2 regions of the Kytococcus schroeteri genome follow, and region 2 is predicted to be linked to the other one. Evidence: predicted binding sites of a transcription regulator. Region 2 holds the regulator's gene; the other holds the start of a gene.
The links. Region 2 encodes HrcA, which represses chaperone genes, less so after heat shock. Its sites were predicted from a motif close to TTNGCACTCGNNNNNNNCGAGTGCNAA; they were not measured.

Region 1 (7,612 bases), on a different contig from region 2:
GCGCGGGCGGACGCCCCGCGGGCGAATCACACGCATGTGGTTCGCCGGTAGACTGGCCCCCATGGGAGCAGTTGAGCAGACGACCGGGGCCGCGGGGGAGCTGTCCGCCCGGGACCGCGAGATCCTCGCCTTCGAGCGACAGGCCTGGCGCTACGCCGGCGCCAAGGAGCAGGAGATCCGCGAGCTGTTCGGCCTCACCACCACGCAGTACTACCAGCGCCTCAACCAGCTGCTGGACACCGAGGCCGCCCTGGCTGCGGACCCGCTGCTGGTCAAGCGCCTGCGCCGCCAGCGCGACGCCCGGCACAGCACCCGTCTGCAGGCGCGCACCCGCGCCCGCGGCCACTGACCGCCTCGGTGGGGGCGGAGCGCGCCGAGGGCGCGACGGGCCAGGAGCCCGAAGGCATGACGCAGGACCAGTCCGCGGCGGTCGGCGACGACGCGGCGGGGGCCACGGCCGAGGACGAGGCCACCGCCTACGAGGAGGCTGAGCGCTGGTCCACCGTGGTGCACGGGCACCACGTGGAGGGGCGCTTCCACAAGAGCTGGCCGGAGAAGAAGGCCTGGCTCGTCGTCGACGGCACGTGCGTGGGCCGGGCCGAGGACGACGGCGTGCTGCGGATCCGCGCCACCAGCGGCGCCCTGGCCAACGCCGGGTGGACGCTCGAGGAGCGCCGGGGCACCCCGTTCACCAGCGGCGCCACCCTCGAGGTGCGCCACGCCCGCGGGCGGCCCTACGACATGGACCTCGTGCCTGGCGCCGGAGCGGTCCCGGGGCCGTCCGCCATCGCCCGCACCGTGGGGCTCACACCGCCGGCCGGCAGCCGTGCCGAGCGCTTCCAGGCGCTCCGCTCCCGGCGCCCCCGGGTGGCGGCCGCCCGCTTCCTGGTGATGAAGCTCGGCTGGCTGGTCTGGCCGCTGCTCGTGCTGCTGTTCGGCCCGCTCGTCGACCGCATCATCGCGTGGCTGGAGCACTTCCTGCCGGACCTGCCGGACATCCCCTGGCCCCGCATCCCCTGGCCCGACATCCACTGGCCCCGGATCCCGTGGCCGGACCTACCCCGCATCCCGCGGCCCGACCTGCCGGACATCCCCTGGCCGGACCTGTCGTGGCTGTTCGCCTGGCTGGCGCCGCTGAAGCCGGTGATCCTGTGGGTGCTGGACCACGACAAGCTCATCTGGGGCGTCGTGCTCGGCCTGGTCCTGGCGCGCGGTGAGCTCAAGCGGCAGCGGGCCCGCGACGAGGCGGCGGAGGCCGAGCGCCGGGCCGAGCTGGCCCGGCTCGCCCGCGCGATGCGGGACGTGGCGCAGCGCGGCGGCGGAGCCCGCGTCACCCACGCCCTGCGCCAGCGGGCCGAGCAGGTCCAGCGCGGCGAGGACTGACCTCAGTCCGGCCAGAGGCCGCTGCACCCGCGCCTGTGGGACCCCAGCAGGTGGGTGTCCACCATCCCGACGGCCTCCATCAGCGCGTACATCGTCGTGGGCCCCACGAAGGCGAAGCCGCGCTGCTTGAGCGCCTTCGACAGCGCCACCGACTCCGCCGACCGCGTGGGCACCTCGGCCACCCGCAGCGGATGCGGGGTCTCGGCGGGCTGATGGGACCAGAGGAGGTCCACCAGCCCGCCGTCCTGTCGCAGCGCGAGGGTGGCCCGGGCGTTGCCGATGGTCGCCTCGATCTTGCGCCGGTTGCGCACGATGCGGTCGTCGGCCATGAGGCGCTCGACCTCGGCCGGGCCGAAGGCCGCCACCGCCTCGGCGTCGAACCCGGCGAAGGCCTCCCGGAAGGCGGGGCGCTTGCGCAGGATGGTGGCCCACGACAGGCCGGACTGGAAGGCCTCCAGGCTGAGCCGCTCGAACAGCCCGGTCTCGTCGCGCACCGGCAGGCCCCACTCGGTGTCGTAGTAGTGGCGCAGCAGGTCGCTGCCCTCGGCCCACGGCGTGCGGGCCAGCCCGTCGGCGCCCACCACCACCTCGGAGCCGGCCGGGACGGCGGGCCGACGGGCGCTCACCGCTGCATCCCCGTCACGCGCAGGGTGAGGTTCAGGCGCCCCGGCAGTCCCACCCGCTCCTGCTCGGCGGCCACGGGTCCCGGTGCGGTGCCCCCGTGGACGGCCGGCACCCCGTGGAAGGCGCGGCGGGCCGCCCCGCCGAAGACCACGAGGTCGCCTCCCTCCAGACGCAGGTCGGTCCACGGCCGGGTGCGGGTGGTGGTGTTGCCGAAGCGGAAGGTGCACGCGTCCCCCACCGAGAGGCTCACCACGGGGTCCTCGGTGCGTTCGTCGGCGTCGCGGTGCATCCCCATCGACGTGCCGGGTGCGTAGTGGTTGAGCAGCGCCGCGTCCGGGGCGGGACCGGGGTCCTCGTCCGCCCGCCGCCACCCGGTGGCCACGAGGGCGCGGTGGTACAGGCGCGTCATCCAGGCCGGCACGGGCAGCGGCACGGCGCCCGATGCGGGGTCGAGCGCCGCGTACCCCCGGGCCGTCCACACCCAGCCGAAGGGCACCATCGTCACGCGCATGCGTCCACCGTGGACCTCTGGGGCGTGCGCGGGCACCGGGCCGGCTGCCCAGTCGGCGTGGTGACGCACGAGCCAGCACTGCTGCTCGGCGGTGAGCCACCCCGGCACCCAGTGGCAGCCCGGGGACACCTCCTGCGCGGGGCGGGGGAGCAGCTCGTCGCCGAAGAGCACGTCAGGCGGTGGGGGCGGGTCCGTCGTGCGTCGCGTCGGCGTGGGCGGCCCCATCGAGCACCCCGGTGGACTCCAGCACCTCGCGGAAGGCCTCGACGCCCTGGGTGAAGTGGTACTGCCGCGCCCGGATGCCGATGGCGGCCGCCCCCTCGACGTTGTCCGCGCGGTCGTCCACGAAGACCACCTCGCCCGGCTCCACCGGGTGCCCGGCTTCGGCCTCGGCGCGCAGGATCGCCCGGAAGAAGTCCGGCTCCGGCTTGGCCACGCCCAGGCGCGAGGAGGTGTAGACCTCGTCGGCCAGGTCGGCGAAGGCGCCGCTGTCGGTGAGCCAGGCCGCGCGATGCGGCTGCTGGTTGGTGGCCATGGCCACGCGCACCCCGCCCTGGCGGGCGGTGGCCACCATCGCCCGCTCCTCGGCCAGCGGCTCGGTGCGGTGCCACAGGCGGGCCACCTGCTCGGCGTCGGTGGAGTTGCCGTGGCCCTCCAGGATGCCGGCGATGGTCTCCGGGAAGGTCAGGTCGGTCTCCTGCCCGGTGAGCAGGAACACCTCGGCCACGAAGACCTCGTCGAGCACGGCCTGGGCGCGGCCCCACAGCGCGGGGTCGTCGGCCACGCGGTCGGCCGGGGCGCCCCACCCGGTGGCCAGGAGGGTGATGGCCTCGTCCTTCCAGCCGTCGGGCATGCGCTGGATCACGGCATCGGCGTCGAGCAGGAGGAGGCGCACGGCGTCAGGAGTCGGCATGGGGCGATCCTCCCACTGATCGGCCGTGCGGCCGAGTCGCGCGGGCGTGCCGGGCGGGGCGGCAGGAGGCCCGCGCCCCGCGCTTTGCGCTCTCCGGGGGCGAGTGCCAGAATCGCACTTGGCACTCGGCGGCTCCGAGTGACAGGTCGCAGGGCCAGCAGGACGAGGAGAGTGCCCCCGTCCGGCCCGGCCGGTCGCCACGGAGCCGACCCGGGTGAAAGACACCGACCACAGGTCGAGGGGTCGATGCCGGGCGGTCCGCACCGCGCGGGGCGACCCCGTCCGTCGCGGGCGACCGGTGGTCATCCGCTACGCGTGTGGGAGGAAACCACCGATGGCCAAGACCATTGCGTTCAACGAGGAGGCCCGTCGCGGCCTCGAGCGCGGCATGAACACCCTTGCCGACGCCGTGAAGGTGACGCTCGGCCCCAAGGGCCGCAACGTCGTGCTGGAGAAGAAGTGGGGCGCCCCCACCATCACCAACGACGGTGTGTCCATCGCCAAGGAGATCGAGCTCGACGAGCCGTACGAGCACATCGGCGCCGAGCTGGTCAAGGAGGTCGCCAAGAAGACCGACGACGTCGCGGGTGACGGCACCACCACCGCCACCGTGCTGGCCCAGGCCATGGTCCGCGAGGGCCTGCGCAACGTGGCCGCCGGCGCCAACCCGATGGGCCTGAAGCGCGGCATCGAGAAGGCCACCCAGGCCGTCTCCGACGAGTTGCTCGCCATGGCCAAGGAGATCGACACCAAGGACCAGATCGCGTCCACCGCGTCCATCTCCGCCGCCGACCCCGAGATCGGTCAGGTCATCGCAGAGGCGATGGACAAGGTCGGCAAGGAGGGCGTCATCACGGTCGAGGAGAGCAACACCTTCGGCATCGACCTCGAGCTGACCGAGGGCATGCGCTTCGACAAGGGCTACATCTCGCCCTACTTCGTCACCGACACCGAGCGCATGGAGGCGGTCTTCGAGGACCCCTACATCCTGCTGGTGAACTCCAAGATCGGCGCCATCAAGGACCTGCTGCCGCTGCTGGAGAAGGTCATGCAGTCCGGCAAGCCGCTGGTGATCATCGCCGAGGACGTCGAGGCCGAGGCCCTGGCCACGCTGATCGTCAACAAGGTGCGCGGCAACTTCAAGTCCGTCGCCGTGAAGTCCCCGGGCTTCGGTGACCGCCGCAAGGCGATGCTGGGCGACATGGCCATCCTCACCGGCGGTCAGGTCATCTCCGAGGAGGTCGGCCTGACCCTGGAGAACGCCGAGCTCGACATGCTGGGCACCGCCCGCAAGGTCGTCGTCACCAAGGACGAGACCACCATCGTGGACGGCGCTGGCGACGACGCCCAGGTGCAGGGTCGCGTGAAGCAGATCCGCGCCGAGATCGAGAACTCCGACTCGGACTACGACCGCGAGAAGCTGCAGGAGCGCCTCGCCAAGCTGGCCGGTGGCGTGGCCGTCATCAAGGCCGGCGCGGCCACCGAGGTGGAGCTCAAGGAGCGCAAGCACCGCATCGAGGACGCCGTGCGCAACGCCAAGGCCGCCGTGGAGGAGGGCATCGTCGCCGGTGGTGGCGTGGCCCTGCTGCAGGCCGCCACGAAGGCGTTCGAGGGCCTGTCCCTCGAGGGCGACGAGGCCACCGGTGCCGAGATCGTCCGCGTGGCCTCCAGCGCCCCGCTGAAGCAGATCGCCGTGAACGCCGGCCTCGAGGGCGGCGTCGTGGCGGAGAAGGTCCGCTCCCTGAAGCCGGGCGAGGGCCTCAACGCCGCTACCGGTGAGTACGTCGACATGATCGCCGAGGGCATCATCGACCCGGCCAAGGTGACCCGTTCCGCGCTGCAGAACGCCGCCTCCATCGCCGCGCTCTTCCTCACCACCGAGGCGATCGTGGCCGAGAAGCCGGACAACAACAAGGCCGCTGCCGGCGCCGACATGGGCGACATGGGTGGCATGGGCGGCATGGGCTTCTGATCCCACCGGCTGCCGGGCCCCGCGCCCGCGGCTGACGACGGGCGGTTCCTCCTGCGGGAGGGGCCGCCCGTCGGCGTGCGGGAGCGGTGGCGAGCGGCGCCGGGCGCACGGTCCACCACCGGGATGAGGGGTGGCCGGCGGTAGTGGTGCGAATCTCGCCCCATGGACCCGATGGACATGCGCACCTGCGAGCAGCTCATGGCCCAGCACCGGTTCGCCGAGCTCGAGCAGCTCCTGGACCGTCTGGCCCCCACCCACGCCCACGACCCCCTGTTCCACGTCACCTCCGCCTGGCACCTCCGCGCGACCCAGCAGCCGCGGGAGGCCGAGGAGGCCGCGCGCCGGGCCGTGGCCCTGGACCCCCAGGGGGTGAACCCGCTGCGCTGCTTGGCCGAGACGCTCCTGCAGAACCGGCAGTGGTCCGCGGCCCGGGTGGCGCTGGACGACCTGCACCGGGTGCGGCCGGACTGGTCGCCGGTGCACCAGATGTACGCCTATGCGCTGCGGGGCCTGGGTGACCTGGGCAACGCGCGACGTGCCGGCATCGAGGCGGTGCGGCTCGACGGGGCCGACCCCGCGGCGCACCTGGCCCTGGGGCGTGCGGTCTCCGTGGTGGACCCCGCCCTGGCCGAGCGGGCCTACCGCGAGGTGCTGGCCCGGGACCCGGAGCACGCGCAGGCGCGGCAGGGCCTCGAGCGGGAGCAGGAGTACCTGCGGCCGACCGGTCCGGGCGTGGATGGCGACCCGCGGCGCCGGCAGGTGCGGGCGTTCATGGAGGAGGGGCTGCTCGACGAGGCCGCCCGGGTGCTGCAGTCGCTGACGGACGCGTATCCGGACGCGGTCTCCCTGCAGACCGCGTGGACGGCGCTGCACTCTCGGCGGGGGGACCTGGGGGCGGCCGAGCACGCGGCCCGAGAGGTGGTGCGCCGGGAGCCGGGCTGGGTCGTGGGGCGGGTCAACCTGGCCAACCTCCTGCTCGACCAGCAGCGCCCCCAGGAGGCCCAGCAGGTGGCCCGGGAGGGCCTGGACATCGACCCGCGCAGTGCGCTGGCCCACGATGTGATGGCGGTGGCTCTCGAGCGGTCCGGGGACGTGCCAGGGGCGCTCCACCACGCCCGCGAGGCCCTGCGCTGCGCCGCGGACGACCCGCAGGTGCTCCAGGGGGTGCCGCGGTCGGCCCGGCTGGTGGAGCACCTGGCCGACGCGGGGCTGGCCAAGGACGACCCCCGCGTGGTGGAGCTGTTCCACCTGGCCACGCGGGGCGAGCACACCGCGCTGGACGAGGCGGTGGCGCGCCTCCTGGCCGACCATCCCGACACCGCGTCGGCCCACCACGTGTGGGCGCAGTCCCTGGCCCAGCGGGGGCGTTTCCAGGATGCCGCGGCGGAGGCGGAGCGGGCGGCCGAGCTGGAGCCGGGGGCCCGCGGCATCCGGGCCACGGCGGCGCGGTGCTGCCTGGCGGCGGGGCACCTGCTGGAGGGGGCGCACCACGCGCGGGCCACCGTCGAGCTCGCCCCGGACGACGTGGCGGCCCAGCTGCTGCTCTCCGAGGTCCTGGACCTGCTGGGCGACCACGAGGGGTCGGTGCGGGCGGCCGAGCAGGCGGTGGAGCTCGCCCCGGACGACCTGCGGGCCCGCGAGGCCGCCGGTTTCGCCGCGCGCGTGACCGACCGTGAGCGGTGCCTGGCCCACCTGCGGGCCGTGGTGGAGGCCGACCCGGGGAACGAGCACGCACGCGGTGCCTTGGCGGCCTTCGAGCAGGGCGAGGGGATCGGGCCCTCGCGCCGCACCATCGACTACCTGATCCGGCTCTCCGAGGCGCGGCGCCACGACGACGTGGCGGCCATCGCCGCGCGGCTGGTCGAGGCCTTCCCCGACGACGCCCGCGGGCTGATCCACCTCGCCATCGCGCGGCTCAACCAGGGGCGGCCCGAGGAGGCCGAGGCCGCCCAGCGGCGGGTCCTCGAGCTGGAGCCGGGGCTGCCGACGCACCACCTCTACCTGGCGATCATCCTGCGCCGCCAGGGACGCCACGAGGACGCGCTGGAGCCGTTGACGCGGGCGGCCGCGCTCGACCCCACCGACGTCATCGCCCACCGGGAGCTCGCGGAGGTCCACGGCCTCCTGGGAGACACCGAGCAGGCCGAGTTCCACGCCGAGCAGGCACGCGCGCTGGAGCCCGGTGGTCCCGCCAGAAACGCTGGTTAGG
Region 2 (7,612 bases):
GGCCTGGCGGGCCGCACCCAGGGTCTGGCTGCCGCTCCACACCGCCGCGAAACCATGGGACGTGAAGCGCACCGTCGGCTCCCTGCCCTCGAGCTGCTCCACGGTGGCCTGCCCATCGCGCTGGGCGAGCGTTTACTGGCCCCCGGTGAACGCCGCCTCGCCGCCGGGGAAGAGGGGGCCGCGGCGGGTGAGGGGACCGTTGTGCTCGAGGGCCCAGGCCTCGTAGGTGTCGACGACGACGGGCAGGTCGGCGGGGGGCGCGCCGCAGCGTCGCGTGCCTCGGCGCGATGCCAGCGAGGGCCGCCAGCGGCACCTCGGTCTCGTCGTCGTAGGTGGTCACCACCTCGTGGCCCAGCGAGCGGTAGGCACCCGGGGCGGTGGCTTCAGGGTGGAGACCACGGCGCCCCAGCCGCGAGCCTCGTCGGTGAGGGTGCGCACCAGACGGGCCGCGAGCCCCTGGCCGCGGTGCTCCGGTGCCACCTTGACCCCGGCGATTCCGGCTGTCGGCAGCACCTGTCCCCACCACCACGAGGCGGACCGCTGGCAGGTGGCCGAGGCGACCACCCTGCCGCCGACCTCGGCCGCGGTGGCCGGGCGCCGCTGCGGGGTGGAGGTCATGCGGGGACGCTACGCGGCGGCCACCGGGGGAGCCACCGCTTTTCGGCTGGGAGAATCACCGCGTGCCACAGCTCCCCGACGGTGACCCCGCGCCGCACGACGGCCGCCTGCCCGCCGCCTCCCTCTCCGCGATGCGGGGCGGCACCTTCTCGCTCTACCTGCACGTGCCGTACTGCTCGGTGCGCTGCGGGTACTGCGACTTCAACACCTACACGCTCACCGAGCTGGGCGATGCGACGGGTGCCTCGCTGGCCACGTGGGTGGACGGTGTGGCCGCCGAGCTCGACCTGGCCGTCGACGTGCTCACCGCCGACGGGGGCGCGCCGCCGGTGGTGGACACCGTGTTCGTGGGCGGCGGCACCCCCTCGCTGCTGGGAGCCGATGACCTCGGCCGCGCGCTGGGGGTGGTGCGGCAGCGCTTCGAGGCGGCGCCGGACTGGGAGGTGACCACCGAGGCCAATCCCGACCAGGTGGACGAGGCGTTCACCACCGCCCTGGCCCGTGCCGGGTACACGCGGCTGTCGGTGGGCATGCAGTCCGCCGTGCCGCACGTGCTCGCCACGCTCGACCGCACCCACGACCCGCGCAACGTGGAGCGCGCGGTGGCCGCCGCGCAGTCCGCCGACCTGGCGGTGTCGGTGGACCTCATCCACGGCACGCCGGGCGAGTCACTGGCCGACTGGCGCACCAGCGTGGAGGCGGCCCTGGCGCTGCGGCCCGACCACGTCTCGGCCTACGCCCTCACCATCGAGGAGGGGACCGCCCTGCACCGCCGGGTGGCGCGCGGGGAGCTGCCCCGGCCCAGCGAGGACGACCAGGCCGACAAGTACGAGCTGGCCGACGACCTGCTCACCGGTGCCGGGTACGCCTGGTACGAGCTCTCCAACTGGGCGCGCACCGAGCGCGGGCGGTGCCGCCACAACGAGCACTACTGGGACGGCGGGCACTGGTGGGGCGTGGGGCCCGGGGCGCACAGCCACGTGGGCGGTACCCGGTTCTGGAACGTCAAGCACCCGCGCGCCTGGGCCCAGCGCCTGGCGTCCGGTTCCCCGGCTGAGGCGCGGGAGGTGCTCACACCCGAGCAGGTGACCGAGGAGCGGGTGATGCTCGGCATCCGCCGCCGGGAGGGGCTGCCCGTGGAGGACGTGCCCGACGCCGGGCGGCAGGCGGTGGCCGGTCTCGTGGCCGCGGGGCTGCTCGAGGGCGTGCCCGCAGTGCGCGACCGGCGGTTGGTCCTCACCCGTCGGGGCCGGTTGCTCGCCGACCGCGTGACCTGGGGGCTGCTCGGCCTCTGAGGAGTGATCGGGCGCCTCGGGCCCCCATATGGGAACGCCGCGGGGCGGCCGACCGGGTGGTCGACCGCCCCGCGGCGTGGGGAACCGGTGCGTCAGTCCAGGATCTTGATCTCGACGGGGTAGCGGTACGGCTCCCCGTGGTTGGCCTTGAGTGTGGCGCTGATGGTCCACCAGAGATAGATGCCGGTGGCGAGGAGAGCGAGCGGGACCAGGAGGAACAGGGCCAGGCCGAAGGTGAGAGGCGCCACCACGAAGAGGCCGAACCCGAGCGTGACGAAGACGATGGTGGCCACGACGTGGAAGTTGAACGACCCGGCGGCGGCGCGGCGCACGAAGGGGTCGCGGTCCTTGTACACCAGCCACACGATGAGCGGCCCGACGAAGGGCAGGAGGCCACCGGACAGCACCCACGAGATGATGCCGGACAGGTGGCAGAACATGGCCACGAGGCGGTCGGAGTCGGACTTCTGGCCGGCGGCGGCATGCGTCCCGTTCCAGCCGGGGCCGCTCGCGCCGGGCTGACCGGGGCCGCCCTGCCGGGGTCCGCCGCCGGCGAAGGTGTCGTCCGGGGTGCTGCCACCGGACAGGGCCGAGGAGTCTGCCGAGGAGTACGACGGGCCGGTGCTCCCGTTCGGGGGAGGGGGTGGTGTGGTCATGCCCCCAGCATGACCATATCCGGCCGCGGGCGGCGCCCCTCCCGCAGGCGGATCTGTGGACCACCGTGACCTTCCCCGGGCGGGGGATCAGCCCAGCGGCACCTCGCCCACGGTGACGAAGTCGATGAGCTCCTCCACCCGCCCCAGCAGCTCGGGCTCGAGGTCGGTGTAGTCGTCCACGGTGGCCAGGATGCGCTTCCACCCGCGCGCCACGTCGGCCTGTGTGGCGTGCGGCCACCCCAGCTCGGCGAGGATGCCGTGCTTCCACGAGGTGCCCTTGGGGATCACGGGCCACTGCGTCCACCCGAGCTGCTGGGGGCGCACGGACTGCCACACGTCCACGTACGGGTGGCCCACGATCTTCACGTGGCGGGCGTAGCGCGGGGTGGCCCGTGCCTCCTCCACCACGCGCCACTCCTTGGTGCCGGGCACGAGGTGGTCCACCAGCACCCCCATCCGGCGGTCGGCGGTGGGTCGGAACTCCTCGATGACGGCACGCAGGTCGTCCACGCCGTCGAGCATCTCCACCACCACGCCCTCCACGCGCAGGTCGTCACCCCACACCTTCTCCACGAGCTCGGCGTCGTGCCGTCCCTCCACGAAGATGCGCGATCCGACCGCCACCCGTGCCGGGGCATCGGCGACGGCGCGGCTTCCGCTGCGGGTCCGCGCGGGCGCGGTCGCGCGCGCAGCCGCCCTCGGGGCCACCAGGGTGACCGGCTGCCCGTCGATCCAGAAGCCCGGGCCCAGGGGGAAGGCCTTGGTGCGGCCGCGCCCGTCCTCCGGGTGCACCACGTGCTCGCCGCCCGCCTTCTCCACCGAGACCACGGCGCCCACCCACCCGGTGGTCACGTCCTCCACGACCGTGCCGGGCACCGCCTCGACCTCGCGGCTGCGCCCGCGCGGGGGACGCTTCCAGTCGCCGGCCAACACGTCCGATCCGTACCTGTCCATGGGGGCAGAGGGTACGGCGCCGGTCTGCCCGGGCGGCGTAGACTGGCACTTGGTGTGCCGGAGTGCCAGCGGCCCCGGGCCGGAGGTCCGCGCACGCCGTCACCGGACCGATGCCGAGACCCGTCAGGAGGAGTCGATGTCCTCGGAACGCCGCCTGCAGGTGCTGCGCGCCATCGTGGAGGACCACGTGCGCACCTCCGAGCCCGTGGGCTCGCGCAGCGTGCTGGAGCGGCACGGCATCGGGGTCTCGGCGGCCACCATCCGCAACGACATGGCCATCCTCGAGGCCGAGGGGCTCATCCAGGCACCCCACACCTCCGCCGGGCGCGTGCCCACCGACGCCGGGTACCGCCGCTTCGTGGACACCATCAGCAAGGTGCCCCGCCTCACGCCGGCCGAGCGCCGCGCCATCCGCGACTTCCTGGCCGACCCCATGGACCTCGACGACGTCGTGGAGCGCACCGTCCGGCTGCTGGCCGCCCTGACCCGCCAGGTGGCCGTGGTGCAGTACCCCTCCCTGACCCGTTCCGCACTGCAGCACGTGGAGCTGGTGCCGATGGGGCCGCGCACCATGGTGGTGATCATCACCGACAGCGGCCGGGTGGAGCAGCGCCTGGTGGACCTGCCCGAGGGCACCGGCCCGGAGGAGCTGCGCCGCCTGCGCGACCGGGTCAACGGCGCGGCGGCGGGCCGCACCTTCGAGGACGCCCGGGCCGCCCTGGCCGCCGCCACTGAGGAGTCGCCCGCCGACCCGGCGCTCGCCGAGCTGTGCCAGGTGGTCGCCGGAACGCTGGCCGAGGAGCGCGAGGAGCGCCTGGCCCTGGCCGGCACCTCGAGCCTGGTGCGCAACACCACGGACTTCGGCGGGTCGCTGGAGACGGTGATCTCCGCCTTGGAGGAACACGTGGTGCTGTTGCGGTTGTTGCAGTCCGCGGACCCGACCGAGGCGCCGACCGGCCGTACCCCCGCCGTGGCCGTCTCCATCGGGACCGAGCACGACCACAGCGGCCTGCAGACCACCTCCGTGGTGGCCAGCACCTACGGGCAGGAGGGCGTCGGTTCCCTCGGCGTCCTGGGTCCCACCCGCATGGACTACCCCGGCACGATGGGGGCGGTCCGCGCCGTGGCCGCGTACCTGTCCGAGGTGCTCGAGCACCGGTGAGCACCGGCACGTCCCAGACCACCGCCCCCGAACCATCAGCCGCCGGACACCCCGGCGCGGAGAGCGCATGAACGACTACTACGAGACCCTCGGAGTTTCCCGCGACGCCAGCGCGGAGGAGATCAAGAAGGCCTACCGCCGCAAGGCGCGCCAGCTGCACCCCGACGTGGCCCCCGGCCGCGAGGACGAGTTCAAGGCCGTCGCCCAGGCCTACGACGTGCTCGGCGACGCCGCCAAGAAGGCCGCCTACGACCGTGGCCAGGACCCCTACGGCGACCCGACGGCCGGGTTCGGCGGTGCCGGGGGAGCGTTCACCTTCAGCGACATCATGGACGCCTTCTTCGGTGGCCAGGCCGGGGCGGCCGGACCGCGCTCGCGCCAGCAGCCGGGGCAGGACGCCCTGGTGCGCCTGGACGTCCCGCTGCGCACGGCGGTCTTCGGCGACACCGAGGACCTCACAGTGGAGACCGCCGTGCTGTGCTCGGTCTGCGGCGGTGACGGCTGCGCCCCCGGCACCGGCACACGCACCTGCGACCTGTGCCACGGTCAGGGCCACGTGCAGCAGGTGCAGCGCTCCTTCCTCGGCCAGGTGATGACCACCCGGCCGTGCGGCACCTGCCAGGCCACCGGTGAGGTCATCGTGGAGCCGTGCACCGACTGCCACGGCGACGGCCGCGTGCGCGAGCGCCGCACGCTCAAGGTCAAGGTGCCTGCGGGCGTGGACACCGGCACCCGCATCCAGCTGGCCGGCCAGGGCGAGGTGGGCCCCGGCGGCGGGCCGGCGGGGAGCCTCTACGTCGAGGTGAACGTGGAGCCCGACGCGACCTGGACCCGCGAGGGTGACGACCTGCACTGCTCGGTGGAGCTGCCGATGACGGCCGCGGCCCTGGGCACGCGCACCCCGGTGGAGACCTTCGACGGCACCGAGCAGGTGGAGGTCCCCGCCGGCACCCAGCACGGGGCCGTGTTCACGCTGCGCGGGCTGGGCGTGGGCCACCTGCGTCGGGAGGGGCGCGGCGACGTGCACGTGCACGCCCAGGTGGTGACGCCCACGCGCCTGGACTCCCGGCAGAAGGAGCTGCTCCACGAGCTGGCCCGGCTGCGCGGCGAGGAGCAGGCGACCGGCACGATCACGTCGGTGTCCGAGCAGGGCGGCTTCTTCGGGCGCCTGCGCGACGCGTTCTCGGGCCGCTGATGACGCTGCCGCTCTTCCTCGCCGACGGCCCCTTGGCCGGGGTGGGGGAGTCCCTCACGCTCTCCGGGGACGAGGGGCGCCACGCCGCCACGGTGCAGCGCATCGCCGTGGGCGAGGAGGTGCTCCTGGCCGACGGCGCCGGTGCCGGGGTGCGCGGGCGCGTCACCGGCACCACGAAGTCCACCCTGGAGCTGGAGGTCCTGGAGGAGCTCACCGAGCCGACCGGCCGCCCCCGGTTGGAGCTCGTGCAGGCGCTGGCCAAGGCCGGCCGGGCCGAGCAGTCGCTGGAGACCAGCGTGGAGATCGGCGTGGACGCCGTGGTGCCCTGGCAGGCCGACCGCAGCATCAGCCGGTGGGCGGGCCCCAAGGCCGAGAAGGGCCGGGTGAAGTGGCAGCAGGTGGTGCGTGCGGCCACCAAGCAGTCCCGCCGCCTGTGGGAGGCCCCGGTGGAGCCGATGGTGGACACCGCCGGGCTCGTCGAGCGGGTGCGGGTCGGTGGCGGGGCCAGCGAGCTCACCCTCGTGCTGCACGAGGTGGCCACCGACGGGCTGCTGCCGACCCTGGGCGGCCTGCTCGAGGGCCGCGAGACGCCCTCGCTGGTGCGCGTGGTCATCGGTCCCGAGGGCGGGATCAGCCCGCAGGAGCTCGAGGCCCTCACCGACGCCGGGGGAGTGCCGGTGGTGCTCGGCCCCCACGTGCTGCGCACGAGCAGCGCCGGGCCGGTGGCCCTGGCGCTGCTGTGCGGTGCGCTGCGGTGGGACTGACTCAGTGGCCGTAGCGGATCTCCACGCGGCGGTTCTTGGCCCGGCCCTCCGGGTCGTCCTTGCCGGCGGACTCGTTGGGGGCCACGGGCTGCTTCTCACCGTACCCCTCCACCTCGAGTGAGAGGTCGGGTCGGGCCGCCTTGAGGGCCTTGGCCACGGCATCGGCACGGCGCTCGGACAGCTTCTGGTTGAAGTCGTCCGCGCCGATCGAGTCGGTGTGGCCGCCCACCTCGACCGTGGCGCCCTTCGGCACGTCGGTCACCAGCTCCGCGGCCCGGTCGGCGAAGGTCGCCGGCAGGTTCGCCTTGCCGTAGGCGAAGAGCACGTCGGTGTCCAGGGAGATGACCTCCTCGGCCCCGTCGGTGGTGTGGTCGTCCAGCGGCTCGACAGAGTCCTCGAGCTGGGTGACGGCCGGCTCCAGCTGGATGATGCTCTTCCTGAGCTGTGCGTCGGACCACTCCGTCGGCGCCTGTGCGACGTGGGGTGCGGCGAGGGCGGGAGCGAGCGCCACAGGGAGGGCTGCCGCCGTGGTGAGGGCCAGGCCGGTCAGGAGGCGGGAGGTCATCGGAGCTCCACCTCCGTCGCGTCCGCCACACCACCCATCAGGTGCACCGTCATGGTCTCGACGTCCTCGGGCGGTGCGGCGAAGACGACGCTCACGTAGGTGATGCCGTCGGTGCTCACGTCGATGTCGTTGACGCTCGGCATCGCCTGCTGGTTGTTGTGTTCGTCCTGGAGCACGCGGTGCTTGCGCAGGTTCTTGGTGTCCACCAGGTAGGGGTACCAGGTGCCGGCCAAGTTGTAGAGGCTCTCGGCCTCGGCGCCGTGCTCCGCGTCGCTCTTGAGCTGGAAGCCGTAGGTGGCCGTCACGGTCTTGCCCTGCCGCTCCAGCGAGTGGAGGGAGACCAGCAGCTCGCTGCCCTCCTGCTCGAGCGGACGGGCACGCGTGACGAGGGGCTCGCCGATCT

Region 1: a site for HrcA is predicted at 3,550-3,576, ahead of groL (chaperonin GroEL). Genes of this name have one in related genera too.

Annotation. Positions count from the first base shown of each region.
Region 1 is NZ_JBHLVH010000027.1:135,707-143,318, reverse strand. It holds gene ACFFHC_RS10890 (DUF3263 domain-containing protein) at 62-349, shown strand; gene ACFFHC_RS10885 (hypothetical protein) at 406-1,383, shown strand; gene ACFFHC_RS10880 (DNA-3-methyladenine glycosylase I) at 1,386-2,009, opposite strand; gene ACFFHC_RS10875 (alpha-ketoglutarate-dependent dioxygenase AlkB family protein) at 2,006-2,689, opposite strand; gene ACFFHC_RS10870 (HAD-IA family hydrolase) at 2,691-3,431, opposite strand; gene groL (chaperonin GroEL) at 3,766-5,403, shown strand; gene ACFFHC_RS10860 (tetratricopeptide repeat protein) at 5,566-7,611, shown strand.
Region 2 is NZ_JBHLVH010000004.1:21,823-29,434, reverse strand. It holds gene ACFFHC_RS01880 (hypothetical protein) at 1-102, opposite strand, end outside; gene ACFFHC_RS01875 (GNAT family N-acetyltransferase) at 337-618, opposite strand; gene hemW (radical SAM family heme chaperone HemW) at 681-1,913, shown strand; gene ACFFHC_RS01865 (DUF4870 domain-containing protein) at 2,006-2,569, opposite strand; gene ACFFHC_RS01860 (DUF3097 family protein) at 2,657-3,523, opposite strand; gene hrcA (heat-inducible transcriptional repressor HrcA) at 3,660-4,685, shown strand; gene dnaJ (molecular chaperone DnaJ) at 4,753-5,880, shown strand; gene ACFFHC_RS01845 (16S rRNA (uracil(1498)-N(3))-methyltransferase) at 5,880-6,644, shown strand; gene ACFFHC_RS01840 (OmpA family protein) at 6,646-7,209, opposite strand; gene ACFFHC_RS01835 (hypothetical protein) at 7,206-7,612, opposite strand, start outside.